4 regions of the uncultured Rossellomorea sp. genome follow, and region 1 is predicted to be linked to each of the others. Evidence: riboswitches for the same ligand, from Rfam matches in the RefSeq annotation. Region 1 holds a riboswitch; each other region holds the start of a gene.

What was found. A riboswitch is a leader RNA that binds a small molecule or an ion and turns the genes downstream of it on or off. The one in region 1 is predicted to bind cobalamin.
Region 2: linked by a shared signal. The riboswitch ahead of Q1B03_RS08540 (ribonucleoside-diphosphate reductase subunit alpha) and the one ahead of Q1B03_RS18390 (acyl-CoA thioesterase) in region 1 are both predicted to bind cobalamin.
Region 3: linked by a shared signal. The riboswitch ahead of Q1B03_RS01440 (ABC transporter substrate-binding protein) and the one ahead of Q1B03_RS18390 (acyl-CoA thioesterase) in region 1 are both predicted to bind cobalamin.
Region 4: linked by a shared signal. The riboswitch ahead of metE (5-methyltetrahydropteroyltriglutamate--homocysteine S-methyltransferase) and the one ahead of Q1B03_RS18390 (acyl-CoA thioesterase) in region 1 are both predicted to bind cobalamin.

What each region holds. Positions count from the first base shown of each region.
Region 1 is NZ_CANKZT010000006.1:126,261-133,781, reverse strand. Features, by position in the region: gene ade (adenine deaminase) at 1-551, shown strand, start outside; gene Q1B03_RS18395 (flotillin family protein) at 853-2,364, opposite strand; cobalamin riboswitch at 2,567-2,756, shown strand; gene Q1B03_RS18390 (acyl-CoA thioesterase) at 2,903-3,376, shown strand; gene Q1B03_RS18385 (helix-turn-helix domain-containing protein) at 3,691-4,941, shown strand; gene Q1B03_RS18380 (S8 family serine peptidase) at 5,245-7,521, shown strand, end outside.
Region 2 is NZ_CANKZT010000002.1:311,780-319,300, forward strand. Features, by position in the region: gene Q1B03_RS08520 (MurR/RpiR family transcriptional regulator) at 1-160, opposite strand, end outside; gene gndA (NADP-dependent phosphogluconate dehydrogenase) at 323-1,735, shown strand; gene Q1B03_RS08530 (hypothetical protein) at 1,780-1,956, opposite strand; gene Q1B03_RS08535 (SurA N-terminal domain-containing protein) at 2,083-2,859, opposite strand; cobalamin riboswitch at 3,528-3,709, shown strand; gene Q1B03_RS08540 (ribonucleoside-diphosphate reductase subunit alpha) at 3,855-6,101, shown strand; gene Q1B03_RS08545 (ribonucleotide-diphosphate reductase subunit beta) at 6,121-7,158, shown strand; gene Q1B03_RS08550 (aldehyde dehydrogenase family protein) at 7,196-7,521, opposite strand, start outside.
Region 3 is NZ_CANKZT010000001.1:264,656-272,176, forward strand. Features, by position in the region: gene Q1B03_RS01425 (bifunctional adenosylcobinamide kinase/adenosylcobinamide-phosphate guanylyltransferase) at 1-240, opposite strand, end outside; gene Q1B03_RS01430 (adenosylcobinamide amidohydrolase) at 287-1,744, opposite strand; gene Q1B03_RS01435 (iron ABC transporter permease) at 1,741-2,799, opposite strand; gene Q1B03_RS01440 (ABC transporter substrate-binding protein) at 2,762-3,724, opposite strand; cobalamin riboswitch at 3,860-4,062, opposite strand; gene msrA (peptide-methionine (S)-S-oxide reductase MsrA) at 4,363-4,902, shown strand; gene Q1B03_RS01450 (hypothetical protein) at 4,983-5,135, shown strand; gene crtI (NAD(P)/FAD-dependent oxidoreductase) at 5,192-6,697, opposite strand; gene Q1B03_RS01460 (glycosyltransferase family 2 protein) at 6,909-7,521, shown strand, end outside.
Region 4 is NZ_CANKZT010000001.1:1,290,376-1,297,896, reverse strand. Features, by position in the region: gene thiC (phosphomethylpyrimidine synthase ThiC) at 1-746, shown strand, start outside; gene Q1B03_RS06680 (hypothetical protein) at 724-921, shown strand; SAM riboswitch class I at 1,019-1,129, shown strand; cobalamin riboswitch at 1,199-1,384, shown strand; gene metE (5-methyltetrahydropteroyltriglutamate--homocysteine S-methyltransferase) at 1,537-3,837, shown strand; gene Q1B03_RS06670 (biotin transporter BioY) at 4,256-4,795, shown strand; gene Q1B03_RS06665 (GNAT family N-acetyltransferase) at 4,839-5,627, opposite strand; gene Q1B03_RS06660 (lmo0937 family membrane protein) at 5,860-6,009, shown strand; gene pckA (phosphoenolpyruvate carboxykinase (ATP)) at 6,063-7,521, opposite strand, start outside.

The DNA of each region.
Region 1 (7,521 bases):
TTATCGAAATCATCCCTAATCACCTTAGAACCAATAAACGGATTGAAAAGGTTCAAGTAGAAAATGGATTCTTTATCCCTTCCATTCAACAGGACCAACTTAAAATGGCTGTCGTTGAAAGACATAACGGGACAGGAAATATCGGCTTGGGCATTGTAAAAGGATTCGGATTGAAAGAGGGAGCCATCGCTACCACCATTGCCCATGATTCACACAATATTGTCGCAACAGGTACAAATGATCGTGATATCCTGCAAGCCATCGAGGCGCTTAACGAAATGCATGGCGGCCTGGTGATGGTGAGAGACGGAAATGTCATCGCTTCTCTTCCTTTACCGATAGCAGGGTTGATGTCCGATCAGGGATTTGAAGAAGTGGTATCAGGGCTCGACCTGTTGAAGAGCGCCTTTATTGAATTAGGTTTCTCCCGGGACTTCAATCCGTTTCTTACCTTATCATTTCTAACGTTACCTGTGATTCCTCAGTTGAAGCTGACGGACTTGGGGCTATTTGATGTTGAGGGCTCCAAGCATATTAAGGTTGGGGTTTAGGGTATGAATGGGTGTTTGACTGTTGAAATTTGCTCTTTTTTTGACAGTTGAATTTTGAGGTGTATTCACCGGTTGAATATCCGGGAGAATTTGACTGTTGAATATTTGCATTTTTTAACATTTGAATTGTCCTCACTCTAAAATAGATCTGCTGTACCAGGTACAATTTATCCGATTTGTACCTGGTACAGTGGTCATAACAACAGGTGCCAGGTACAGAATCAACATCCCGTGCCTGGCACTCTTTTTATCCCACTCAAAAAAAGAGATGCCCCCATATACCCGAGACATCTCCCTCTCATTATTTACTTTGGCTGTCTTCCTTTACCTCTGTTTCTTCCTTTTCGTTCGTCACAGCGACTTCCTTGTCAGCTGTTTCAGAGATCGCTGGCTGATAAGGTCTTTCATGGGATCTATTTGCATATGACTTCAGTAATTCACCTACATCGATGCCAGTCATTTCGCGTAACGGTTCCTGCATATCAAGCATCGTTCTGGTGATGCTTTTCCCAAAGGAAGGAACTCCCTGGCCATTACCGGAATCAATGATTTTAACAGAGTCAATATTGTTAAGAGGCTGAGCAATTTTCTCTGCGAAAACAGGCAGCATTTCGATTAGTTTCTCGGTAATGATGACATCACCATGTTTCTCCATTGCTTCTGCCAGCAGTTTACGGGATTCGGCTTCCGCTTTACCTCGCTCTCTGATAACATCGGCTTCAGCAGAACCTTCTTCTCTGCGTATCTTGGCTTTCGCTTCCCCGTCAATTTCTGCCTTGCGAGCTTCCGCTTCCGCTTTACGAGTGGTTTCGTAGTATTCGGCGTCGGCTTTCGTTTTACGAACTTTTGATTCTTCTGCTTCAAGTTTAACGGCACGTTCACGTTCAAGGAATTGAAGGGTTAACTCTTCCTCTTTCACTTCCTTTGTAAGTTTGGCTTTTTCCAACTCATAGGACTGTTCGGATTTCGCTCTTGCCCGCTCTGTTTCTTCTTTGAAGGCTGCGTCTTTGATGTCCTTCTCTTTTTTCGATTGGGCAATGGTAATTTGACGCTTGTATTCTTCCTCTTTCGCTTCCTGATCGGTTTGGGCACGGTGAATACGGGTTTCACGCTCGGTGTTTGCTTCTGCAATTTCAGCTTGCTTGCGAACCTCGGCGATACGTGGACGACCAAGATTTTTTAAGTATCCATTTTCTTCGTCAGCATCTCTTATGTCCGTTAGCCCGAGTGACGTAATTTTGAAGCCCATAAGATCCAGCTGCTTCTGAGCAATTTCAGATACGTCAGCGTTAAACTTTTCACGGTTGCTGTTGATATCTTCAACCGTCATTTTAGAAAGAATCGCACGAAGATTACTTCCCAGTACCTCAATGATTTCATCTTCAATCTCTTTTTGGTCCTTACCTAGGAACTGCTCGGCATAGTTCGCAATTCCGTTTAATGTGTCTGCCACCTTCACCATGGCCACTGCGTCTGCAACGATTGGTACTCCGCCATTTGTGTAAACTCTCGGTGTCGATAATTTTAATTGGAAGGATGTAAGATTAACAGGTGTAGATGTTTGGAAACGTCTTAATCTGTACCCTCCACCCCTGATGATTTTCATGGAACGCCCTTCCTGGTCGGTGAAAATATTCGTTTCCTTTTCAGGATCCCCCAGTTTCGGTCCGGTAATGATCAGTGCCTGGTTGGATCTCGCTGTACGATAGCGGAACCTCATCCAGAAATAATACGCGATTCCTGCAATAGCTGCAATAACCAGAACAGGAATCAAGAACATGAAAAATCCGATAATACTTAATGATCCTAGCATTCTGACAACCCCTCTCAAACTTTTCTATAAATCAGTCGAGCAACTGATTCACTATTTTATAAAACTTCTAGCTACAATATTATCTACGGAAGGGTTGTAGAAAAGTTTCAATATTTAGGTAAATTTTCTAATTTTAATACAATAATTTCTACCAAATAAAGACCTTACTTCTCATTCCTGTGATAAAATAAAAGCGTTCACAATTTAAACATTGCTCATTGGTGAAGATGATCAGGTCATCTTCTTAAAAGGGAAGTTGGTGAAAGTCCAACGCGGTCCCGCCACTGTAAAGCTGAGATTTCGTATGGATCCACTGTTTCGAATCGAAATGGGAAGGAATATGAAATTGTTGACGCTGAGCCAGGAGACCTGCCAATTGAGAAGAACACAGAGTTCCTACGGGAGATAGGAGGGTGTTGCGCTATATGAGCCAAATGAGGAATCACAGGATTCTGGACGTCCGCTTGAAGTAGCCGCATCTTCTTTTCAAAGGGAGATGCTTTTTTTTATTTCAGAAATTAAACTGGGAGATGAGAAAATGGAACAAGCTTATTCGGTAGAACGTTCACGAACCATACAAACAAAATTGGTACTGCCACCGGACACCAATCATATGCAAACGATTTTTGGAGGGAAAGTCCTTTCCTATATTGATGAAATTGCGGCACTATCAGCAATGAAGCACTCCAGCTCAGTCGTCGTCACGGCATCGATTGACTCCGTCGACTTTTTGTCGTCTGCAACGGTCGGTGATGCGTTAAGTCTGGAAGCCTACGTTACGTCTACAGGTCGAACATCCATGGAAGTATATGTAAAGGTCTACTCTACGAATCTTGTAACGAGTGTCAAAACCCTGACGACTGAATCATTCCTGACGATGGTCGCCGTTGATGAAAATGGTAAGCCCAAGCCGGTACCAAAAGTCATTCCAAAGACGGAAGAAGAATCGAGGCTTTTCAATACGGCTCCTTTGCGAAAAGAGCATAGAAAAAATCGTGCGCTTATTTTGTGAAAAGTCCCTGATTGCTAACTCTCCTAATAAACAAGAACACTCAGAGCTTCTCTAGGCTTTGAGTGTTTATAAGGGCTAGTCTATTGATCCTAATTGGAATGAAAACGGGGTTGGTTTTAGAGCGGGAAGTCATCCAGGATTCCTTCTTCTGGTGAAAGAAGTACAGGATCAACTCTAGGAAGAAAAGAGAAAAACAGTATAGAGATGCGATTTGGATGTTATTGCCTTCAGACCTCCGTCTTGTTCTAAACCTATAGAATACCGAGAAAATATTTCCTATAATGGATAATAAAATAGTTCATTTGGGGTGTAGTATGATCGAAGGTAAATTAATTAAATTTCATCGTGAAGATTCGGGTTTGACTCAAGAGCAGCTTGCACAGGGGATCTGCTCTACCACACATCTAAGTAAAATCGAAAGAGGGATCACAGAGTATTCCAGTGAAATTACTGATTTACTGGCAAGGAAGCTTGGAATCAATATGGAAGTCGAACGTTCTCGGTATCATTCGTTACAGGCTAAATTATCTGAATGGAATGATGCAATTATTATGATTCGAACCAATGACATCCATCAACTTAAAGGTGAAATCGAAAAGGAACCTTTAAGGTTTCTATCTGACTTCATCATTCAATACAACCTTTTCCTGGCAAGATATTATTTATTTTTGAACAAGCATGGAAAAGCCAAGGAAATCCTGGGCATGTTCGAAAACAAAAACTATCCTCTATCCCCTTTCGAACAAAATTTATTACTTCATGTCAAAGGGATCTACTATCATTCAACAAGACAATTTAACACTTGCATAAATGTATTGAAACAGATTGACGATGAATATCCGAACTCCGAATATTATTTTCATTTGGCATTAGCCTATCATTCCATTCATTCAAACACCTTTGCCTATTATTATGGGCAAAGAGCCTTGCATTTTTTCCAAAAAACATTGAATATCCTTAGGGTCATCGATTCTGAAACGTTAATTTTAATTCAATTGAATGCCAAAGAACCCTTTGAAATGGAAGAAACCAAACAACAGTATGATAAGCTCCTCAGAGTCTGTGAATCCGTTAATTCCAAGGAAAGGGCACATAAAATCCATAACAATCTGGGATTCGAATATTTTAGGAGAAAACGATATTCTGAATCAAAAGATTCCTATGAAAAAGCATTAAAACTTATTAATGAAGACACGCCAGCGTCACATTATTTAGTCACACTCAGCGGATATATACTAGCTTGTCTGAAAGGGAATCTGCTTTCTTCCGAAGAACTCAATCAATTAGCGACAAAAGGACTAAAAAGGGCTACTCAGCATCAGGACCCCACCTACGTTTTCTTTGAAATATACTTACTTACCATAAAAGGAAATGAACAAGAACTATATGAGTATATTGAATATACAGCTCTCCCCCATTTCAACAAAACGGGGAGCAAGTTGATGTATCAGCATTATGAAAGACAACTATTTTTATATTATGTAAAAACCGGGCAAACAGAGAAAGGATTCAAACTTGCATCCAATAAAATGTCCAATGAAATAAGCTATTATGAATTAGAATAATGACACTTTTAATGATAAAAGGAGGTTTTCTTTTATCATTTTTTTATTCGGCTGATTTCTCGTTGATTGTTAGCCACTATATTTGTTTTGTTTTCTGAACAACCCCAACTCACCGCCATTATTTCGCAACTTTCCTCCTACCCCCTCCTAAAAAATCAGAAGATAAATGATTGTTAAACTCCAATCAGTAGTTAAATAGTCCCTAAACAAACCCCCATACAAACATGACAGATTTAAATTTACACTATTAATTGTAATAATTTTTAGAATTATCGAACTAACAACTAAAGAAAAGAGGTAGAGATGATGAATGGATCTTCCATCGCAAAGAAATCAGCTGTGATTGCATTATCCACTGGATTACTTTTATCCCCTGTATCGGGCTACTCCTCTCCAACAGCTACAGCTGCGGATTGGAAAGCAGAAACGATTTTATCTTCTTTGACAGAAGAGCAAAGACAAGCATTGCATCAACTGAAATTAAATAACGCAGAAGGTCTCCAAGGATTTCAACCGAATGAATTGGCATCCGGTGAAGAAATCTCCGTTATCGTCGAATTCCAATCCAAACCTGGGCATGTAGCCGTACTAGAAGCTGCAGTAAAAGGAAAAACAGTAAAGAAAGAAGACGCCAAAGCCCAAGTGGAGAAAGAACATAAGATGTTCAAAGAAGATGTTGCAAAACATCTATCTACTAGTCTTGTAAAAGGAAAAAAGATAGAGCCGAAAATCACCCAAACCTATAAAGAAGCATATAACGGTGTGGCGATGACCCTTCCGGCCAATCAAGTAGAACGCCTGCTAAACTCCAAAGCCGTCAAGGCTGTATTTAAAAACCAGACCTATACTGTCGATCCGGTTCAACAAGATCTTCCTAATGATGTAGACCGTGAAATCACAACATCTGTTGAAAGCATTCCTTATTTAAAAGTGGATGAATTACATAAGGAAGGAATCACAGGAGACGGAATCAAAGTCGGCGTGATCGACACAGGTGTTGACTACAACCACCCTGATTTAAAGGATGCCTACAAAGGCGGATATGATTTTGTTGACGACGATGCGGATCCAATGGAAGCAACGTATGAAGATTGGAAGAGTACGAGTGAACCAGAGTTCAGTTATACGGGAAATCCCTATTATACCTCTCATGGTACTCATGTATCCGGAACCATTGTAGGACAAAACGAGAATGATAGTGAAGTATCTGTAGAGGGAGTTGCTCCAGATGCTGACTTATATGTGTATCGTGTCCTTGGTCCTTACGGAAGTGGTTACACCGAAGACGTCCTTGCAGGAATTGAGAAATCGGTTCAAGATGGTATGGATGTCATCAACCTCTCATTGGGAGCAAGTGTCAATGACCCTTATTACCCTACAAGTACCGCCCTTAACTATGCTGTGTTAAATGGTGTGACGGCCGTTGTTTCAGCCGGGAATTCAGGACCAAATGACTTTACCCTTGGCTCTCCTGGAACAGCAGCTTTAGCTTTGACTGTCGGGGCGAGTGATGTCCCTGTTTCCCAAACCACTTTTACTGGTCAAACGACAGCTGGCTGGTCGACCGGTATTGTGAGTATGGCTAGGGGATTCGCTCACACATTCGATAGTCTGGAAGATCAATCACTAGAATTAGTAGATGTTGGCCTAGGGTATGAAGCAGACTATGCGAATAAAAATGTAGATGGTAAGATCGCTTTTGTTCAGCGAGGAAATTTTGCTCTGAATGACAAGGTGAAATTTGCCAAAGAACATGGAGCTAAAGCCGTGATCATGTACAACAATGCAGAAGGTCATGTAGGATATAACCTCGGAGAATCAGCCCATTATGTCCCGGCCTTCTCGATGACAAAGGCTGCCGGGGAAGAATTAAAAGCAACAATCGAAAGTGGCACATCAAGCTTCACGTTTACGAACTTAGAAGAAAGCTTTACAGAGGGTGACCAGTTAGCCGATTTCAGTTCAAGGGGTCCAGTCAACAAAAGCTTGGATATGAAACCTGAAGTGGTCGCTCCCGGGGTCAGCGTTCTATCGACTTTCCCTTCTTTTATGATCGATCCTGAGAACACGGATGACTATCAGTATGCTTACTCAAGACTTTCAGGAACCTCGATGGCTTCTCCATTCACAGCGGGGCTGGCAGCTTTACTTTTGGGAGAGAATCCGGATCTCGAGCCAGCTGATATTAAAACGATACTTATGAACTCATCTGATCCTTTGAAGGGAGATTACAGCGTATTTGAGGTTGGTGCAGGAAGAGTGGATCCGTATCAAGCCCTCCATAGCCAAACAACGATTCAAATAAACGATGAAACGTTGCTTCCTAATGGCGAAGAACTGATTGCAATCGATCATCCAACTGGGGGATTGAGCTTTGGAAATCAGGTAGTGGCCGAAGGAGATCACCTCCGCGTACAAAAAAGCTTTGAAATCACAAATAAAAGCGATCAAAAGAAAACCTTTGACATTACGTTTGAAGAAAATGTACAGGAAGGCACCCTTAGTCTCAAGGAAAATGGAGTTGAAGTGACTTCAGACAAGTCTATTAAAGTGAATGGTGGCAACAAAAAGACTTCAAAT
Region 2 (7,521 bases), on a different contig from region 1:
CAACCCCCAGGTCCTCTGCTACACCACTAATGGTAGAGTGGATAATTTTTTCAGGATTAGCAATAATAAAATCTGCAATCATCTTTTCTTTTTCACTGAATTGTGAGTAATGGGAACGGATTCGTGGCAAGCAATGCTGTACATTATCATCGGTATTCATGAATAACCTCCTTATACATTAGATACTGATGAAAATAATTTTAACCTAAATAACAAAATAAAAAAATATTATTTCATAAAAATCCACCACGGGAAATTTATTTCGTATTATAATATATACGGTGAAAATATATTTACTCGATTTGAAAGGAATGATCAATAGATGACAAAACAACAAATAGGGGTTGCCGGTGTTGGAGTGATGGGAAAGAGTTTGGCCTTAAACTTCGAAAGCAGAGGCTATTCAGTTTCTATATATGATGTATCTGATGAGAAGGTTAGAGAAGTCCTTGAAGAGCATACAGGGAAGAAAATGGTCGGAACTCACGATGTAAAAGAATTCGTCCAGTCATTAGAAACACCAAGAAAAATATTAATCATGGTTCCGGCCGGTAACATCACCGATAAAGCCATTGAATCTTTACTTCCTCACTTAGATGAAGGGGATATACTGATTGATGGAGGAAATACATACTTTGAAGACACGATTCGCCGAAATAAGGAGCTGGGTGAGAAAGGGATCAACTTCATTGGAGCAGGAGTTTCCGGCGGTGAAGAGGGGGCTTTATACGGTCCTGCTATTATGCCTAGCGGTCAGAAGGAAGCTTATGACTTAATCGAGCCTTTCTTAACAGCGATTGCTGCAAAGGTTAAAGGCGACGCGTGCAGTACATATATCGGTCCTGACGGATCTGGCCATTATGTGAAAATGGTCCATAATGGAATTGAGTACAGTGATATGCAGCTTATTTGTGAAGCGTATTATCTCATGAAAAATGTCTTAGGTTTAAATGCAACAGAGCTGCATGAGATATTCAAAGAATGGAACGCGGGGGAGCTGGACAGCTACCTGATTGAAATCACGGCGGATATCTTTACCAAGGTGGATGAAGAAACAGGAAAGCCCCTTGTTGAAGTGATCCTGGATACAGCAGGACAAAAAGGTACTGGGAAATGGACGAGTATTTCTGCACTGGAATTAGGTGTACCATTATCAATCATTACTGAGTCTGTGTTTGCCCGTTTCATCTCTGCCATGAAGGAAGAACGTGTGAAAGCAAGCAAGATTTTAAAAGGGCCGAAGAATAAAACGTTCTCCGGTAACAAAGAAGAGTTTATCGAAATGATTCGTAAAGCTCTCTATTTAAGCAAAATTTGTTCCTATGCACAAGGTTTCGCCCAGCTTCAATCTGCTTCGGATGAGTATAACTGGAACCTGAAGCCCGGCGAGATTTCCATGATTTTCAGAGGTGGATGCATCATTCGTGCAGGCTTCCTGGAAGAAATCAAGAAAGCCTATGATCGTGAACCGGGATTAACGAATTTACTTCTTGATCCATATTTCAAGGAAATCGTAGAAAACTATCAGGAGGAAGCGAGAGAAGTGGTGGCTACAGCCATTAAATTAGGTATCCCTGTACCAGGTCTAGCGAGTGCTTTAGCATATTATGACAGCTATCGCTCAGAGTCACTCCCTGCCAACCTCCTTCAAGCCCAACGTGATTATTTTGGAGCCCATACGTATCAGCGAGTGGATAAGGAAGGAACATTCCATACGGATTGGTTATCTAAATAAGAAGAGTGCCCTGTGGGAATCCCACAGGGCTTTTGATTAACGTATTATTCTTTGCTTGATGAGTCATCTTTCGTATGATGTTTATTTTTCTCGTCCCGCTGCTCTTTTTTTAAGTCATCGAGGGGAATTGGGTCCACATTCTGCTCACTTTCATGCTGATCAAGAATGCCGTCATGATCTTTATTGATTTGTTCTGGATTGTCATTGGCTCTCTTTGTCATTATCTTTCATCCTCCCTTAATGAGTCGTTGTTGTACAATACCCTTCTTGATGAGAGGAAAACATCGGGGAGGAATAGAACATAAGAAAGCCACCTATCTATACAGGTGGCTTTCTACAATGGTGCTTTAGATTTTTACATCGACTTTAGCATTTTTCTTTAAATCTTCTACGTGTTGAACAAGCTTTTCTTGTTTTTTCTGTTGTTCTAACTGAGTCTTGATCTGAGGTTTAACTTCTTCAAATTTTGGTGCATCCTTTGATTCACCCTGACCTTGCTGACTTGCGTACTGATCGTAAAACTTCTTCATTTCCTCTTCAGAGACTTCTTCTACTTTGATTTCTTTCTCAACGTAGTTTGTGTATTTGATGTTTTCAGCGATTTGAGTTTTTAACTCATCCATCGTGAATCCGGCTTTTTTCATTGCATCTTCAAACTTCTTTTCATCACCGTACTGCTTTTTAACTTCTTCCAGTTGTTTATTGATTTCATCTTCTGATGCCTTATATCCTTTTTCATCGGCTTGCTGCATAAGGAGTGTTTGTCCAACCAGACTATCAATAGTTTGTTCTTTTATCTTCTTTGCTGCCTCTTTACTTGTCGGGTCTTGACCCATTTGTTGATACTGCATTTGTGATTGAGTCAATACGTTGTTGAAATCTTCACCTTTAATTTTTTCATCGTTTACAATGGCAACGATCTTATCTTTTTCAACCTTTTGTTCATCCATTTTCTTCTGCATTTCTTCCATCTGCTTAGCTTGCTCCTCTTGAGCCTGTCCATCGCTTTTTTCTTCTGTCTTCGCTTTATCTTCAGCTTGTTTTTGGCTCTCCTCGTTCGAACCGCAAGCGGCTAGTCCAATCGTTAGTAATGCTAATAGTAAAGTCGTTAATAATTTTTTCATAATAGACTCCTTTCAGAACTAAGGTGTGATTTCGAAAAAAATCACTTAATGCGCATTTTAAATGAAAAAACCGTAAAAAGAAAGTATTTAAGCTGAAAAGTATTGATTGTAATAAGGTTGAAATACATTAAATTGCTTATATGGTCCCTCTTTCACTATTGTGTATGCGGTTACATTTGAACTGAAAGCTCCCGGGTAGAAATGAAATTGTAAGAGGATTTTCACATACATTAAAGCCGAACTAAAAAAAAGAGGCTGTTTAAATCGAGTTCATTCTCCATTTAAACAGCCAATAAAAAATATTGGGGACCAAAGAATACTGTCAAACAACCTTCTATTTGAATTATAGAGAGTGGGAACATTTTCTTCAACTAACATGTAGGAAGGTGTCGGCTGACTAGTGTCCATTTGAAGGTTGTATTCAATCTTCTCCTATTCTTTTCATGGAAAATAATAATTATAAGCATATTTCATAGGAAGGATTTATCCTTCCTTCTGTTCAACTTATTACAACTCTTGACTTTACGAGTGTAATAGAGTGATACTATTAAAAGATTTCAACTTCTAAACAAAGTGAATAGTTCCACTTGTAAATTCATTTTTAATCGTTTATGATGATACAGAACACAACATTTAGTGTTATGTTTGATGATTTTAACAATATATTGATTATAACCTGTGAATAGGGTGTCTGAATGGACTTAAAAGGGAATCCGGTGTGAATCCGGAGCTGTCCCCGCAACTGTAAGTGCTGACGAAATAAGGAACTGCCACTGTCTTATACGATGGGAAGGCCTTAGAGTAGGGTGAAGCATGAGTCAGGAGACCTGCCTTATTTATTCACGTGTTATCTTCTTCGGGAATTGGGAGGATAAAGCGAGGATTGTAATAGGCTTTAAGTCTATGTACATATCTCCGTATATATTAGGCCCATCCTTCTGAAGGATGGGCTTTTTTGAATCCTATCCACACTGTATAAATTGGGAGGAATATTTATGTCAATCGTATCACAAGAGCAGCGACTAATAGTGGAAGCAGAGGAGATTATAACAAGTCTCCACAGTCGTTTTCCACAGCTCCATTTTAAAGAATTCGATGAAAAGATTTTTATGTATGCTAACGGACAGTCTGTACTGAGTAAAGAAAAGCTTTATCATTTCATGATTCTCACTGCAGTTGAACGTATTTCTGCCCATGAACCCGATTGGACCTATGTGGCTGCAACACTTTATTTAAAAAACCTTTATCGTACAGTTGCTAATTCCAGGGGAATTGAAAAAGACAAGTTATACAGTTCCTTTAATAAATCAATTCACGAGTTGACTGATCGGAAATTATATACGTCAGCCCTGCTCGAATCTTATACAAAAGAAGATATAGACTTCCTGGCAACGATCATGGATTCATCTAAAGATCAATTGTTTACTTACATAGGGATCGTCACATTAACAGAGCGGTATTTAACAAAATCCCATGATGGAAAGATTCTTGAATTACCACAAGAGCGATTATTGATCATTGCCATGACTCTCTTTATGAACGAACCGCGTGATAAGCGGATGGCGCTCATTCAGGAAGCGTATTGGGCACTATCCAATTTGTATATGACGGTAGCCACCCCTACATTCGCCAATGCGGGGAAAAGTCATGGTCAGTTATCAAGTTGTTTTATTGATACGGTGGCAGATGATTTAAGGAGCATTTATGACAGCAATACAGATGTTTCCACATTAAGTAAAAACGGTGGAGGCCTGGGTATCTATTTAGGGAAAGTCCGAAGCAGAGGAAGTGATATTAAAGGCTTCAAGGGTGTAAGTTCAGGTGTTATTCCATGGATGAAGCAATTAAATAACACGGCCGTATCGGTTGATCAATTAGGCCAGCGTCAAGGAGCAATCGCTGTATATTTAGATGTATGGCATAAGGATATTTTTCCTTTTCTTGATACGCGATTAAATAATGGAGATGAAAGGCAGCGTACTCATGACCTCTTCACAGGTGTCAGCTTACCTGATTTATTTATGGAGCAAGTGGAGAAAAGAGGGGAATGGTATTTATTTGATCCTCATGAAGTGAAAATAGGCATGGGTTTTTCACTGGAAGATTACTATGACGAAAAGGATGGAGAAGGCTCGTTCAGGGATAAGTACTGGGAGTGTGTAGAAAACCCTGACCTTTCAAGGGAAGTGGTCCCAGCGATTGAAATTTTCAAGCGGATCATGATTTCCCAGCTTGAAACGGGAACACCCTATATGTTTTACCGAGATACAGTCAATCGGCTAAATGCCAATCAGCATAAGGGGATGATTTACTGCAGTAATTTATGTACGGAAATCGCCCAGAATATGAGTGCGACCATTATGGAAGAAGAGGTCATAAAGGACGGGAAAATCATTACCTATAAATCTCCGGGAGATTATGTCGTCTGTAATCTGGCATCTGTTTCTTTAGCTAAAACGGTAATGGATGATGAGCTGGAAAGAGTGGTGTCCATAGGAGTAAGATTACTGGATAATGTCATTGATATAAATAAACTTCCAGTCCTGCAAGCCCAACTGACAAACAGGCGCTATAGAGGGATTGGATTAGGAACCTTTGGGTGGCATCACCTTCTTGCTTTAAAAGGGTTGAAATGGGAGAGCGATGAAGCCGTTGATTATTGTGATTCCTTATACGAGGATGTTGCCTATTACACGATTAAAGCCAGTCATGAATTAGCAATAGAAAAAGGATCTTATCCATATTTCAGCGGTTCAGATTGGTCCACCGGAGAGTATTTTTCCAAAAAAGGATATTCAGGACCAAGGTGGAATGTACTCAGGGAGGAAGTTTCTACTAAAGGGATACGAAACGGATATTTAATGGCCGTCGCCCCTAATTCATCCACCTCGATCATAGCCGGATCCACAGCAAGTATAGATCCTTTGTTCAGATTAGAGTACTCAGAAGAAAAGAAAGATTATAAGATTCCTGTTACAGCCCCTGATTTATCACCTAAGACAACCTGGTATTACAAAACGGCCTATAACGTAGATCAGCACTGGAGTATTAAACAAAATGAGAAGAGACAGCGTCATATAGATCAGGGAATATCGTTTAACTTGTATGTGCGAAATGATATCAAGGCGATAGAGTTATTATCTCTTCATTTAGATGCATGGAAGTCAGGGTTGAAAACGACCTACTATGTGCGATCAACATCTGTTTCGAATTTTGAAGAATGTGAAAGCTGCCATAGCTAACCGGGAGGAAGATGATAACGTGAATGGATTGAAGAAGCGAATCTTAATAGATTCAGAGGCACCAAATAAATCAACAGGTATCGTAAATGGGAAAAGTTCGAATATATTGAACTGGGATGATGTCAGGTTCTCATGGGCATATCCGAAATATAAGAGAATGCTCGGGAATTTCTGGACACCTTTTGAAATCAATATGGCAAAGGATATTAAACAATTTCCGAATCTTTCATCGAGAGAGCAGGAGTCCTTTTTAAAAATCATCGGTTTACTGGCTCTACTTGATAGTGTGCAGACAGATTACGCCGGTAAAGTGGCAGACTATCTGACGGATTCCAGCTTAAATGCGCTGATGATCATTCTTGCACAGCAAGAGGTTGTACACAATCATTCCTATAGCTATGTATTATCGAGTATCGTGTCAAAAAAGAAACAGGATGAAGTGTTTGATTTCTGGAAGAACGATCCAATCTTAAAGAAGCGGAATGAATTTATTACGAATGGGTATAAGGGCTTCGTAGAATCTCCTACCATTGCGAATCTATTAAAATCGATCATTTATGATGTGATTCTAGAAGGTTTGTTCTTTTACTCCGGATTTGCCTTTTTCTATAATTTGGCCAGAAATCAAAAAATGGTGGCGACCTCTACGATGATTAATTACATCAATCGGGATGAACAGCTGCATGTTGGCTTATTTGAAAAAATATTTAAAGAAGTACTGAACGAGAACCCCTCTTATCATACGGAAGAGCTGCGCGACTTTGGACATGATGCTTTCAAACAGGCAGCTATCCTGGAAATAGAGTGGGGAAGGGAAATCATCGGATCTCACGTTGATGGGCTGTTAATGAGCGACCTTGAAGATTATATTAAGTTCATGGCGAATAAAAGAGCCAAACAGTTAGGCTTTGAAGAACCATTCCAAGGGTATAAATCGAATCCTCTAAAATGGATCATTGCTTATCAGGAAGTGGATAGAGGGAAGACCGATTTCTTTGAACAAAAATCAAGGCAATATACCAAGACATCAGATGCTAATGGGTTCGATGAACTATAAAGACAAGAAAGCGAGTCATCAAGACTCGCTTTTCTTATTATCTCTCTTCAATAAATGGCCCGTAGTCTCTTCTCTTGTGCTGAACGGCAACCCATTTGACGGTTGTGAACTCTTCGAGGGCCCATTCTCCGTTAAAGCGGCCAAGACCAGAATCCTTTTCTCCGCCAAATGGCATATGAGGCTCATCATTCACAGGTTCATCATTTATATGAATCATCCCGGTCTGTACTTGGTGTGCAAGATTCGTCGCCCTCTCAATGGAGGATGAATGTACAGCCCCGCTCAACCCATAAGGATGTTCATTGGCAAGTACAATCGCTTCTTCTTCATCTTCAAAAGGTATGATTGCGGCCACAGGTCCGA
Region 3 (7,521 bases), on a different contig from region 1:
TATGTGGTTGACTATCCATTCAATCGAATCGGGACATTCAATCGTCCTCCATTCACCAGCAGACGCTTGCCGGTCCTGCTGGTGTTTCAAGATTCTTTGCTCCATCTCCCTGTCAGTGTTCACACCACAAGCAAGATAGACCAATGGAACGTTTGACTTTTTCATCTCTATTGCCCATTTTTCAGCAAAAGAGCTTTTGCCACTTCTAACCCCTCCGGTAATAAAATATAGGGTTCCCAAGTCGACTCCCCCTCTCCACAATCACCCTGTCGTTGAAATAATTCTACTATGTTTGATCCAAATAGCGTTGAATGGCTTTTTTCGTTACCTCATACACACCGCGCCCAATCAACTTCCCTATCGGCGTAATCGGCCCGGCAAAGGGTTCCAGCTCACCTTTTTGACTGGAGGCAATCAAAATACTGTCGGTCGGTGTCCCGGTTGCAAGCTGACCTGTTCGTCTGTCCCTCACATTCATGTCGTGAAGGGCTCTCACTTTCGCTTCTGTTGAAGTTACAAGGGCTTCAATATATGCTTCATCTGATAGATTCCCATTTAGGAACACCCACATATTAATCGTGCCTGGCCTTGTATCTATATCAAATTGATAACTTGTAGAGATATCAATCGCATTCCCGATACCTGCTGTCACCACAACGAATATGGAATGCCCCTGAACTTCGAAATGATCACATACCATATTATTTAAAGGAAGAGCCGTCATCATGCCTACAGACAATGAGGGATCCAGGTTCCTTTGAACAAGAAATTCTTTCATATCCTCTTGATAATCCGGGCAGTCATAATCTGCAGGGACTTTACGATTGATAAAGTGCTTGTACCAGCCTATTCCTGCACCAATAATCCCTGAGGACATGCATTTTAATGGATAAGGGGCAGAGAAATGTATGTATTCTCCCTTCACGTTTAGGTAACTTTCATCTAACACAAAGTTCTCTGTCGCACTCTCCTCAGGAACGATTACCATTTGAGGTTTTGCCACTAAAGGATGAGCCTGTTTTTGAACCTTTGTATGATACACCTCTTCTATATGTTTCTCTTTCAGAACCTCTTCCGGGTGGTGGAGAAGTTTGGTTCTTCCTTTGTCTAAGAGAAGTAAGCGATCACAGTATAAACTTGCTAAATTTAAATCATGAAAGATCGCGATTACCGTTAATTTTTCGTGTACCGTTTGATTCTTGATTAAATCCAATAGTGATTTCTGATACGATAGATCAAGATGATTAGTAGGTTCATCAAGCAACAGGACCTGTGGTTCCTGAGCCAGAGCCTGTGCTAGGAACACCCGCTGCCGCTCTCCCCCTGACAATTCATGAAGGTAGCGGTGCTGAAAGGACGTAATGCCCGTTTGGTTCATTACCCTCTCTACGATTTCAACATCACGTTCAGTCGTTCCTTTAAAAAAACCTTTCTGGTGAGCATATCTCCCAAGCATAACCGTTTCCCTCACTTCATAGGAGAAGGATTCTGTCGATATCTGAGGAAGTACCGCTAACTGTGTTGCTAAATCCCTTGAAGAAAAATGATGCAGTTTTTTTCCTTTTAACGTGATGGTTCCATCCATTAATGGAAGCAGACCCGTCATGGCTTTTAACAGCGTCGTCTTTCCACTGCCGTTAGGTCCAAGAATCCCAAAGAATTCTCCTTTATCTATATGAAAATTCATGTCTTCCACGATTTTTTTATCGTTGTATCCAACAGTCACCCCGTTTATATCAATCATGATGAAAGACCTCTTTTCTTTAGGAGAATATAAGCAAACATGGGGGCACCGATTAGGGATGTTATCACTCCGATTGGAAGTTCTGTCGGTGCAATGATGGTTCTCGAGATAAGATCCGCCAGAACGAGAAAGCCTCCGCCTACTATGATAGACAAAGGAAGTAAATGCTTATGATCATGCCCTACCATCCTCCGTAGAAAATGAGGGACCACAAGACCAACAAATCCGATCGTACCTGAAACGGCGACAGCCGCTCCTGTCAGGATACTTCCTGCAATTAAGATGAGAAGTTTTCTCTTTTGTACGGATATCCCGATATGATGGGCTTGTTCTTCACCAAAACTCATGCCATTCAGTTCCTTGCTATTAAAAAACAACAAAATCACTCCAACAAGGAAAAACGGGAATATAATCGCAATGTAATCCCACCCTCTCATGGATACACTTCCAAGAAGCCAACCAATGATTTGCCTTAATTCTTCTCCAGTTAGGGCGATCATTAAGGAAATAAAGGACCCTAAAAAAGAGCTGAAAATAATTCCTGTTAATATGATTGTTTCTACCTTCATTGTTCTTTCAACTTTTTGCGCAAACCATAATACGAGGAACACGGTAATAATCGAACAAAGAATACTGAGAAAAGGAAGCGTAAACTTACCAATGAACGGAATGCTCCAATTAAAAAACAATGTAATAACAGCTCCGACTGATGCTCCTGAAGACACACCCAATGTATACGGATCCGCCAGCGGGTTGCGCAAAAGTCCTTGAAAAGAAGCTCCTGCGATTGCTAAGGAGCTTCCAACCAAAAGTGCCAATAATACTCTGGGTAATCTAATTGAAAAGACAATGTTTGTAAACATCGGATCAATCTCTTCTGGTAAATGGTATCCTAACCATTTAGCTCCGACGATGTACAAAATGTCCTTCGGCGGCACCGGAATGGTTCCAATCGATATACCGGCAAGAAGAGCGAATAGTAAAAACGATACTGCCAATCCGTATGTTATCCATATTTTATTCTGTAAATAACTCCGGATAGATCGACTTTGCAATTTCCTCTACTCCTTCAACCAGTCTTGGGCCAGTACGTGTGACCAGGTCAGAATGTACGTCATGAACTTCCTCATTTTTCACAGCACTCACGTCTTTCCATCCTTCCCGGCCCATCACTTGTTCTTTAGGATTTTCGCTGTAGTAACCATATGTTGTAATGATGATGTCTGGATTTGATGCGATGACTGCTTCCTGGTTTACTTGGATCCATCCCTCTTGATCACTCATCACATTTTCGGCATTTACAAGTGATAGCATTTGATCGATGAATGTATTTTTACCTGTAGAATATATGTCAGGCGAAGGTGACACCTCTATATACACTTTTTTCTTTTCGGAGACACCACTGACTTTTTCCTTAATGGATTCTAGATCAGCTTTCATCTCCGAAATGATGGATTCAGCTTCATCTTTCTTGCCAACCAATGTGCCGATGTTTTCCATCGTGGTGTATACTTCCTCAAAGTTATTGGCATCACGTACGATATATACCTTTACCCCTGCACCTCGAAGCTGTTCTAACCCCTCTTCTGCCGAAACAGCAGTGGACTCATGAGCGAGAACCAAATCCGGATTCAGACTGATAATCTTCTCAACGTTAAATTCCATTCCACCTATTTTTTCTTTCTCCGCCGCTTCTTTTGGATAATTATCAAAATCTGAAACCCCCACAATTTCCTTATTCAACCCTAACTCGAATAAGATTTCTGTGTTGCTTGGAATCAATGAAACAATATGCTTAGGTTGCTCTTCCAGCGTAACTTTATTACTAAGAGCGTCGCTTACCGACAAAGGGAAATCAGATTGTCCCTTAGTGACTTCTCCATTACCTTTTCCCTTTTCTACATTTTCACCATCAGCACCGCATGCTGAGAGGATCCCTAAAGATAATAATAGTGCGAAAATGATTTTGAAGTGTTTCATGTTTTTTCCCCCTGTGAATTGAACTTATTGTCAGACAAAAAAACACCTCTAGTGGGACTAGAGATGTTGTGTAAGATGCAAAAATGGCTTCCATACCGTCAAACATGCACATTACACCTTTCTATCCGCGTAGATTTGGTGCGAAAGACATTAGGCAGGTCTCCTGGCTCATGGTCAATGTTTGCTGCACCTTCCCATACCTATTAGTACAGTGGCATTCATACAGCGCACTTCCATTTACAGTGGCGGGACCGCGTTGGAATTACACCAACTTCCCTATTATGAAGCTAAAAGTTTGCTACCGAAACTTCGGCTTCACCTAATCTCGTATCATATGTAATTGTTCCGTTCACATGAATTATACACAAGTTATCATCGTTAGTGAATTGATTTTTATGAATTTGTGGAAATTTGCAGAATGATTGAATCTACCTCTATAATGCATGTTGATGCCTGGGCTATAGAATAGGAAAAGAGCTTTGGCTTATGTGATTTATCAATTGCCCACTTATAGTAAACCATATAGGCAAAGAAGCTTTGATGCTAATTGATTGTCGCTTCCTCCCTTTCATGATAGAATCTTTTTCAAGCTATTGCTTTACTACTTTAGAGTGGCATATGTATAGGAGGTTTTCGCAATGAATGAAAAGAAAGAGTTCGCTACTTTTGCCGGGGGTTGTTTTTGGTGTATGGTAAAACCATTTGATGAACTACCGGGTATTATTGACGTCGTATCAGGTTATTCAGGGGGCCATCTTGAAAACCCTACCTATCAGGATATCAAAGCCGGTAACAGCGGACATTATGAAGCTGTTCAAATTACCTTCGACCCTGCTCTCTTTCCCTATGAAAGATTATTAGAACTATACTGGCCGCAAATTGATCCGACTGATGACGGAGGACAATTCCATGATCGCGGTGACCAGTATCGCACAGCTATTTTCTATCACAATGATCATCAAAAACAATTAGCAGAAAACTCGAAGAAAGAAATAGAAGAAAGTGGACGATTCAAAAATCCAATCGTCACAAAGATCCTACCTGCCTCAACCTTCTACCAGGCAGAAGAATATCATCAAAAGTTCTACAAAAAGAATCCCGATGAATATAAACAAGACCGGGCGAAATCCGGTCGTGACGAATTTATTGAGAGTCATTGGGATAACCCAAAAGCTTAAGGGCTTTAAAAAAATGTATCATTCCCCGAGAATGAAAAAAACTCCTTTCGCCAAACTAATTGGCAGAAAGGAGTTTTTATATGAAGAAAAATGATCACGTTAAAGAAGATAAAGAGCAAGTCGTTGGATATGAAGGGCCAGGGAAACTGGTGAACTTCTTTGATCCCTATCCAGCTGAAGACGAGGCGAAAGTGAATAATTCTGATACGGTGGATAATCATAGTTCTGAATGAAAATGAAAATATAAGGTGATGGTAATCATGCATCAAACCATCACCTTATATTTTTTTTATCCTATAAAACGGTTTACCTTCACTTGTTCATCTAAGATCAATTCCGCCGTAAGTTGTCCAGAAAGCGTGACCATTGGCACACCTCCACCCGGATGGGTTGAACCTCCAACAAAATACATATTAGAGAGCACTCTGCTCTTGTTCGGAATCTTGAAACCGCCGTTAAGCTTCCGGTCTGTGACAGTACCATAGATCGATCCACCATTCGCCCCATAAAGGGTTTGAATGTCGTTTGGAGTGAAGGTATATTCGTATTCTATATGATCCCTTAAATTGGTTACGCCCATTTTCTCAAGCTTATCCAGGACTTTGAGGCGATAAGATTCTTTGTATTGTGCCCAATCTTCCCCCTCTTTTAATGGAGGCACATGTGTTAACACAAACATGTTTTCTTTCCCTTCAGGAGCCTGTGTGGAATCCGATTTCGACGAGATGCCGATGTAAATCGTCGGATCGTCAGAAAGCTTTTGCTCATCGAAGATCTGTCTGAATTCTTTTTTTGGATCCTTACTGAAAAAGAAATTATGGTGAGCGAGGTGATCATATTTACGATCTACCCCGAGTAGCAGCACCAGTCCTGAAACCGTTGGAGCAAATTTGCTTAATTCATCGACTTCCTTAGAAGATTCATGATAATCAGCTAAGAGGGATTTGTAGCAAGGAATGGCCTCTAAGTTGGATACAACGATGTCCGCCATCAGCTCTTCTCCAATTTTTGTTCGGACTCCTTCAGCACGGCTGCCTGATGTAAGTATATCTTCAACTTCACAATTTAAGCGGACCTCTACATTGAGTTCCTCCAACACCTTGGCCATTGCCTCAGCAATTTTGTACATTCCGCCTTTTACGTAATGGACTCCAAGACCTAACTGAACATGGGTAAGCTGTGACATGATGGCTGGTGCATGGTAAGGCGAAGACCCTACGTACATGATAAGGAAGTTAAATAGCTGCTGTAGATGCTTGTCTTTAATGAATTTACGATTTGCAGCATCCATGGATTTCATTGGATCCATTTGCAGTAATTCTTTGACCGGATGCATCGTGCGCAAGTCTTGCAAGCCATTGATGCTCTTTTTATAGAAACTTTTCATTGTAAGTTCATACATTTTTCCACAGTAGCTTAAATAGTTAAAGAAGTTATTCGCATCCTCTGTGGATGTCTTCTTCATTTCTTCTAACATGGTCGGGAGATCCGAAGAAACATCAAGGACCCTTCCATCTTCAAAAAATGTCCTCCAGCCCGGATCCACTCTGATGATATCTACATAATCATTAAGATCACGGTCCGCATGAGCAAATACTTTCTCCAGTACCCATGGCATCGTAAGGATGGAAGGTCCTGTATCGAAAGAAAAGCCTTTTCCTTTTCTTTTATTTAATTTTCCGCCAAGTCTTTCCCCTTTTTCAACAATCGTAACGTCATATCCTTCTGAGGCAAGACGGATGGCTGTTGACATACCTCCCAAGCCGCCTCCTACTACTATTACTTTCTTCTTCATTTCATTTCCTCCTAACGAGAAAGATCGTTTTCGACTGAATCGTCTATTCAGCTTTCCATTGTGCCCATTTTGTAGGATTTCAAACCAAATTTAACATGAATTGATGCAAGAGAATTCAGCACAAAACATCCAATCCTGATGAATAAACGTATCACCTTTAACGAAAATGGTTAAAATGTCGATACAAATCAATAGATTAGAGGGTGAAAAAATGTATATTTGGTTAGGGACTGTTATTCTTACCGTTTTCCTTTTCACTAGAATTCCTACCGTCAAAAAGTCCATTCATGTAAGGAATAGTTTTCTCGTGAAAAAATGCTCCATCATCATTCCTGCAAGAAATGAAGAGCAGACGATTGGAAATCTATTATCCAGTATTCAGAAGCAATTTATTCAGCCCGTAGAAGTGATCGTTGTGAATGATGGATCAAAGGATCGAACGAAGGAAATAGCTGAAGGATACGGAGCAACAGTCATCGATCCACTCCCTCTGCCAAGTGGATGGAACGGGAAATCCTGGGCTTGTTGGAATGGGATGAAAGCATCAAAGGGTGAATTCTTATTGTTTGTTGATTCTGACACATGGTTTGAGCAAGCAGGACTGCTTAGAATATGCGAGACTTATCAACAACAGCAATGTCAGGGAGTTCTGAGCATTCACCCTTATCATCGGATGAATAGTGGATATGAGGCATTATCCATGATTTTTCATTTAATGGTTTTCGCCTCAACCGGTGTCACCCATCTCCTTTCCGGGTTGTTCAACCCTTCCGGTGGCTTTGGTCAGTGCTTCCTGTGTTCAAGAGATGTATATCGTCGAATCG
Region 4 (7,521 bases), on a different contig from region 1:
CCTATGATATCTCCGTTTCCTTAGGAGATGGTTTAAGACCCGGATCAATTGCTGATGCGAATGATGAAGCACAGTTTGCCGAGCTTGAAACATTAGGCGAGCTAACCAAAATTGCTTGGAAGCATGATGTACAAGTCATGATTGAAGGCCCTGGTCATGTACCGATGCATATGATTAAAGAGAATGTGGATAAGCAAATGGAAATCTGTCATGAAGCTCCTTTTTATACCTTGGGGCCATTAACGACAGATATTGCACCGGGGTATGATCACATTACTTCCGCCATAGGGGCTGCCATGATCGGTTGGTTTGGGACAGCCATGCTGTGCTATGTAACACCGAAAGAGCATCTGGGATTACCGAATAAAGATGATGTGAGAGAAGGTGTCATTGCTTATAAAATCGCAGCACATGCAGCGGATTTGGCGAAAGGCCATCCAGGGGCACAAGTCAGAGATAATGCCGTTTCTAAGGCTCGATTTGAATTTAGATGGAATGACCAATTTAATTTATCCCTGGACCCGGAGCGTGCAAGGGAGTATCATGATGAAACACTTCCTGCAGAAGGGGCAAAAACGGCCCATTTTTGTTCAATGTGTGGCCCGAAATTTTGTTCAATGAGAATATCACATGACATAAGGGGAATGAAGGAGACTAGCATGAATGATGCTCATAAGGAAATAGAAAAAGGATTGAAAGAAAAATCGAAGGAGTTTGTGGAAAATGGATCAAACATCTATCGATAAACCTTCTTGTCATGTACTGAAATTGAAGAATGAGATCGTAAAGCTCAATCAGAGAGTCATCCAACTCGAAAAAGAAGTGAAGAGCATTCAGGAAAACTGCAGACATGTCTTTTATGAAACGGATGTAACAAGATCTTGTATCAAATGTCATTATGTAGAAAGTACCTATTATTAGAAACGTGTAAGGTATTAATTAAATTTCTTTTGACAGCTTATATGTACCGTGCTACGATTATTACAAATTTCGGAATAGTAAATGAATATATTTGTAACTCTTATTGAGAGTGGTGGAGGGACTGGCCCTGTGAAACCCGGCAACCATTCAACCGATGTGTTGAAAAGGTGCTAATTCCTGCAAAGCACTTTGCTTTGGAAAATAAGAGAGGATTCTCATAAACATGAAGCCCTCTCTTTCGCAAGAGAGGGCTTTTCGTTTTTATGAAAGAAAAATTAAATAGACAAATGCAATAGGTGCTGAGTCATGCTCAGCTAAAAGGGAAGACCGGTGAAAATCCGGCACGGTCCCGCCACTGTAATGGGGAGCGACTTATCATTCAACCACTATTTCTGTTGAAATGGGAAGGGATAAGAAGCTGTGAACCTAAGTCAGGAGACCTGCCTGTTGTATGCGCTTATGCTCTACGTGGATATAGAGAGGGGTGAGGAATACGTGTTGAGAATACAAGATTGTCTCAACTCAAGTTAGTGATGCGTATGAATCTCTCTTTCATTTGAAAGGGAGATTTTTTTGTTGATGACAACCATATCAAGTATAAGGAGTGAGGATTGAATGAGTAAGGTGATCAGTTCAAATTTAGGATATCCAAGAATCGGTGAAAAGCGTGAATGGAAAAAGACGCTGGAACAATTTTGGGCAGGGAAGATTGAAAAGGATTCCTTCTTAGAACAAATGGAGGAAATACGAGTCAACCATTTGAAGAAGCAACTGGATCAGGGAATTGATTTGATTCCGGTTGGAGATTTCAGCTCATATGATCATGTGCTTGATACAGCCGTCATGTTCGGCTTGGTTCCTAAGAGGTTTCATTATGGTGGGGGTAAGGTCTCTCTTGAAACGTATTTTGAAATGGCCAGAGGATCAAAGGACGCGGTGGCACTGGAAATGACAAAATGGTTTAACACCAACTATCACTATCTCGTCCCTGAACTTGATGGGATCGTTCCCCGGTTGGTGGAAAATCGTCCCCTCCATTTTTTTAGGGAGGCAAAAGAAAAACTGGGTATAGAAGGAAAACCGGTTATCTTAGGTCCGTTCACATTTGTGAAATTGTCCAAAGGGTATGATAACGGGGACTATAAAACCATCGTTGATCAATTTGTCCCTCTTTATGCTGAAGTATTGCGTGATTTACAGGAAGAGGGTGTAGAGTGGGTACAAATGGATGAACCGATCTTGTGCACATCCATCGGGGATGAAGAGATGGATCAATTTAAAGAAGTCTATCAAACACTTAAAGAATCCTGCCCCGGGTTAAAGATCATCCTCCAAACCTATTATGATAGTTTGGAAAGGTACCAGCGGGTGTTAGCACTCCCAGTGGACGGCATAGGGATAGATTTTATGCATGATCGTGGTAAGAATTTGGCGGCGCTGAAAAGATTTGGTTTTCCTAAAGATAAATTCCTGGCTGCCGGCATTCTTGATGGCAGGAATATTTGGAGAAGTAATCTTGCTGATACCCATTCGCTTCTATCGTTCATTGCAGGGTATGTTCCGAGTGATCGCTTGATCATACAACCATCATGCAGTTTACTTCATGTACCTGTAACCTTGCAGAATGAAGAAGCAATTGATACACCTCTCATTGACGCTCTATCATTTGCTGATGAGAAATTACATGAAATCACAATTTTAACGAAGGGGATTCGTGAGGGAGTCGAGACAATAGAAGATGAGATTGCTCAAAGTGTAACGGCGATTAAGAATTTAAACGAATCACCCCTGCGCAATAATAGGGAGGTGCAGGAAGAGGTTGAGGAATTGCAACCCGATAATGTAGGGAGAAAGGATCCTTTCCATATTCGTAAACTGGAACAGGCGAAGTACTTTTCATTACCTTTTCTACCTACCACTACAATAGGAAGTTTTCCTCAAACCCAGGAAGTAAGAAGGCAAAGGTTGAAATGGAGGAAGGGAGAACTTTCTGATGGGGAGTATCAACAATATATTCATGCGGAAATAAAACGCTGGATTGAAATTCAGGAACAAATAGGTCTTGATGTGTTTGTACATGGGGAATTCGAGCGGACTGATATGGTTGAATTCTTTGGTGAGAAATTAGATGGTTTTCAATTTACGAAGTTTGGATGGGTACAATCATACGGTTCCAGATGTGTGAAGCCACCACTCATTTACGGTGATGTGAATTTTAAAGAACCGATGACGGTTAAAGAAACCGTATATGCCCAATCATTAACCGATAAACCGGTTAAAGGGATGTTAACGGGCCCGATCACGATTCTAAATTGGTCATTTATTCGGAATGATATATCACGATATGAAGTATCGAATCAAATCGCACTTTCTCTCCAAAAAGAGATAGAGGAATTAGAAGCCCATGGGATTCGCATGATACAAGTCGATGAGCCGGCACTTAGGGAAGGTCTGCCTTTAAAGAGTGAAAATTGGGAGGAATATCTAAAGGCTGCCGTTTATGCCTTCAGATTGGCCACTTCATCTGTACAGAAGCAAACCCAGGTCCACACACATATGTGCTATTCGGATTTTGAAGATATTATAGATGCCATCAGTGATCTGGATGCTGATGTCATCTCGATTGAAACATCAAGAAGTCATGGGGAGTTGATCCATGTTTTTGAAGATTATACGTATGACAAAGGGATTGGTCTCGGGGTATATGACATTCATAGTCCACGGGTGCCGAAACGTGAAGAATTAATCCGCAATATACATCGGGCTCTGGAAGTGCTGGATCCCCATTTATTCTGGGTCAACCCGGATTGTGGTTTGAAAACACGTGGGATCGATGAGACGGTCTTAGCTCTTAAAACCATGGTGGAAGCTGCGGAACAAGTGCGTGAAGAAGTGCTTCTTAAAAATGAAAGATAATAGACGGAGAACGAAGAGAAATATGATCGAGTGTAGCTGTACGCTCGTGTGATCCACCTTTACAAAACGCAGGGCGCAGGTGAAAGGAAGTGCGTCCTGCTCATAAGGAGAGAAAGAAAATGCCATACATAGCCATAGGAAGAATCATTCAAGTATTTAATGAACATCAGCCAAATCGCACTATCCTATATTTGGTGAGTGATAAGGGGATTGATGAGTTCCCAAAAGGGAGGGTTACATTAAAAACCGCTTTAGAATGGCAGGCTAAAGAAATGATATGTAATGTTTATGCTCCCAGTTAAAAAACGAGAGGGAAGAAAAATAAGCTTCCCAAAATCCTTTCAATTGTGTTAACTTAATGTTATACATAGTTTACATACACAAGGGGGATTTGAAAGTGAACGGAGAAAAACTAAGGATGATCATTCACTGTGCCATCTTTGCTGCGATTACGGGGATTTTCGCTCAAATCGAGATTCCACTGCCACTCGTACCAATCAGCGGACAAACATTGGCAGTAGGAATTACCGCGACGATTCTTGGAAGCCGATATGGAGCGTTTGCCATGGTTTGCTATGCAGCCCTGGGAGCAGTGGGTGTTCCTGTATTTGCGGGCTTCAGTGGAGGGGCACAGGTACTGGTCGGTCCTACGGGAGGCTATATTTTCGGCTTTATCGTAGCGGCTTTCTTTACAGGCTTCATTCTTGAAAAAACCAAATTCACCATTCCGATGGCGATGATTGCCAATACAGTCGGAATGATCATTACGTTGATCCTGGGTACCATTCAACTTAAATTTGTAGCCGATCTTAGCTGGAATCAGGCAATGGCAGCAGGTGTATATCCATTTATCGTAGTTGGACTTATCAAAGCATTCCTGGCCAGTTGGATTGGAATCACTGTAAGACAACGACTGGTTCAGGCGAGGTTAATCGGGAATCGGAAAGCAGCAGCATAATGAAAAAAGTTGACTCTTTGTTGGGAGTCAACTTTTTTTATGACTAAAATTTATACATAGACCAATATCCTATATCCTTGAATCCGATTCGCTTATAAATTTTCCCTGCTTCAGGATTATCATAGAATAAGCACAATTCTTTTCCTTCTTCTAATACGTCACGACAGAGCTTCGTCATGCATTCCGTAGCGTATCCTTTTTTCTTGTACTCCGGATGGGTACAAACTGCCACAATCATCGCTGACATACTGTTTTCGGCGGTTGTAGAGGCGGAAGAAACAAACTTTCCGTCTTCCTCTACGTAATAGCTTCTGGAAACACCGGCTTCCATGCTGTGTTTTCTTTTTTCTACAGAAAAATCACCACCACTAAATTCAGGGATGCTGTTCAATAGGTCCACAAGTTGAGGTAGATCATTGAGGGTAGCCTGTTTAACATGAGGCAGGGCATGTCGGTTCATTGATTCCGTGTTGTCACATTTCGCATAATACATATGTCTTATTGATTTAGTTTCTCTGGATAAAAAGGGTTCAACCTGCGTCACGATCCTTTTTAATCCGGAAACGATGCTGTAGTCTTCAGTCCCATTGATGATTCTGGCAAACCCTTCCGCATCAAATTCACCCATGGAAAAAGGGATGAAGTTTTCTCTGTACTTAAGGAGGATTCCCCTCAAATTCCCTTTCGCATCAAAGTCGCCCCAAATTTTCTGAAAATCCTGTTCATACCCAAAGGCTTCAATGTCCCCGATAATAAACAAATTTTCAGCCGGCTGCTGCTGAATGAGTTGCTGACAAATATCATGATCCTGTTCTGTAAGTTGTCTGATCATCTTGATTCCCCTCCGTGAATTTTAATCATTATCATACAAAATTAGAAATATTTAGTAAAGTATTATTTTTAGGAAAATTTAATGAGAGCAAGAATTTTATTGAGTAAATTCAGCGTGACTAACAGAAGTTACTAATGGTTGTATATTTTTATATGTGAAATACCATGTATGGTTTTAAATTTATGGAAATAGGGAATCTTAGCATCAATCACAGTTATTAGGAGGGAAACTCATGCTTTGGACCATTATTGGAATTCTTTTAGTCCTTTGGTTGCTCGGATGGATCTTTAAAATCGGAGGAGCCATCATCCATATCTTACTCGTTATTGCCATTGTAGTCTTTTTATTTAACAGAATCACCGGCCGTAAAAAAGGATTATAACCATAACAAAGGTCCGTCCCTCAAGAATGAGGGACGGACCTTTGTATAGTAGACTATTTAACGGATGGACCGCCTTTAAGTTCGATTTCAGATGGTACGTTTGAGAATTTCTTGAAGTTCTCGTTGAATTTGTGGGCTAGTTCTTTTGCTTTCACTTCATATGCTGCTTCATTGGACCATGTTCTTTTTGGTTGCAGCACTTCGTCAGGAACACCAGGAACGTGAACAGGGATGTTCAGACCGAAGATGTCGTCCGTTTCTGTTTCAACGTGAGTCAGTTCGCCTTCAAGAGCTGCTTGAACCATAGCACGAGTGTAAGATAACTTCATGCGGTTACCAACACCGTATTCTCCACCAGTCCACCCGGTGTTCACTAAGAATACCTGTGCATTGTGCTCATCGATTTTCTTCCCAAGCATCTCGGCATAACGAGTTGCAGGAAGTGGCAGGAATGGTGAGCCAAAGCATGTTGAGAACGTTGCTTGTGGTGAAGTGATCCCACGCTCCGTACCTGCAAGCTTCGATGTATATCCACTTAAGAAGTGGTACATTGCTTGTTCTTTCGTCAGTTTGCTGATTGGAGGTAATACCCCGAATGCATCTGCCGTTAAGAATACGATTGTATTTGGATGTCCTGCAACACTTGGTTCAACGATGTTTTCCATCGCTTGAAGAGGGTATGCAGCACGAGTGTTTTCAGTTAATGTGTTATCCTCATAATCCGGGATGCGGGAATTGTCATCAAGGACAACATTTTCAAGGACAGAACCGAAACGGATGGCATCGAAGATTTGTGGCTCTTTCTCACGTGTCAGACCGATACATTTAGCGTAGCAGCCGCCTTCGATATTGAAAACACCGTTTGGAGACCAACCGTGTTCATCATCGCCGATCAAACGGCGGTTAGGGTCTGCGGATAAAGTCGTTTTTCCAGTTCCGGATAAACCGAAGAACAATGCCACATCGCCTTCGCGTCCCACGTTTGAAGAGCAGTGCATGGAAAGGATATCGGATTCAGGAAGCACGTAGTTTATGACAGAGAAAATCGATTTTTTCATTTCACCTGCATACTCAGTACCACCAATCAGGACAATTCTTCTTTCGAATGATACAATGATAAATGTTTCAGAATGAGTTCCGTCAACTTCGGGATCCGCCTTGAAGTTCGGAGCAGAAACGATTGTGAATTCTGATTGGTGACCCTTTAGCTCTTCTTCTGTCGGGCGAATGAATAATTGATGAGCGAAAAGATTATGCCAAGCAAATTCGTTGATAACCTGAATCGGCAGTCTATGTTTTGGGTCTGCACCTGCGAACCCTTGGAATGAGAACACTTCTTCTTTTTCTTTTAAGTAATTGATCACTTTTGTATATAGTTTATCGAATGATTCTGAAGAGATGGGTTGATTGACAGAACCCCACTCAATCTTATCCTTCGTGGATGGTTCTTCAACAATAAATTTATCCTTAGGAGAGCGTCCTGTGTATTTACCAGTTTCTGCTCTGACTGCA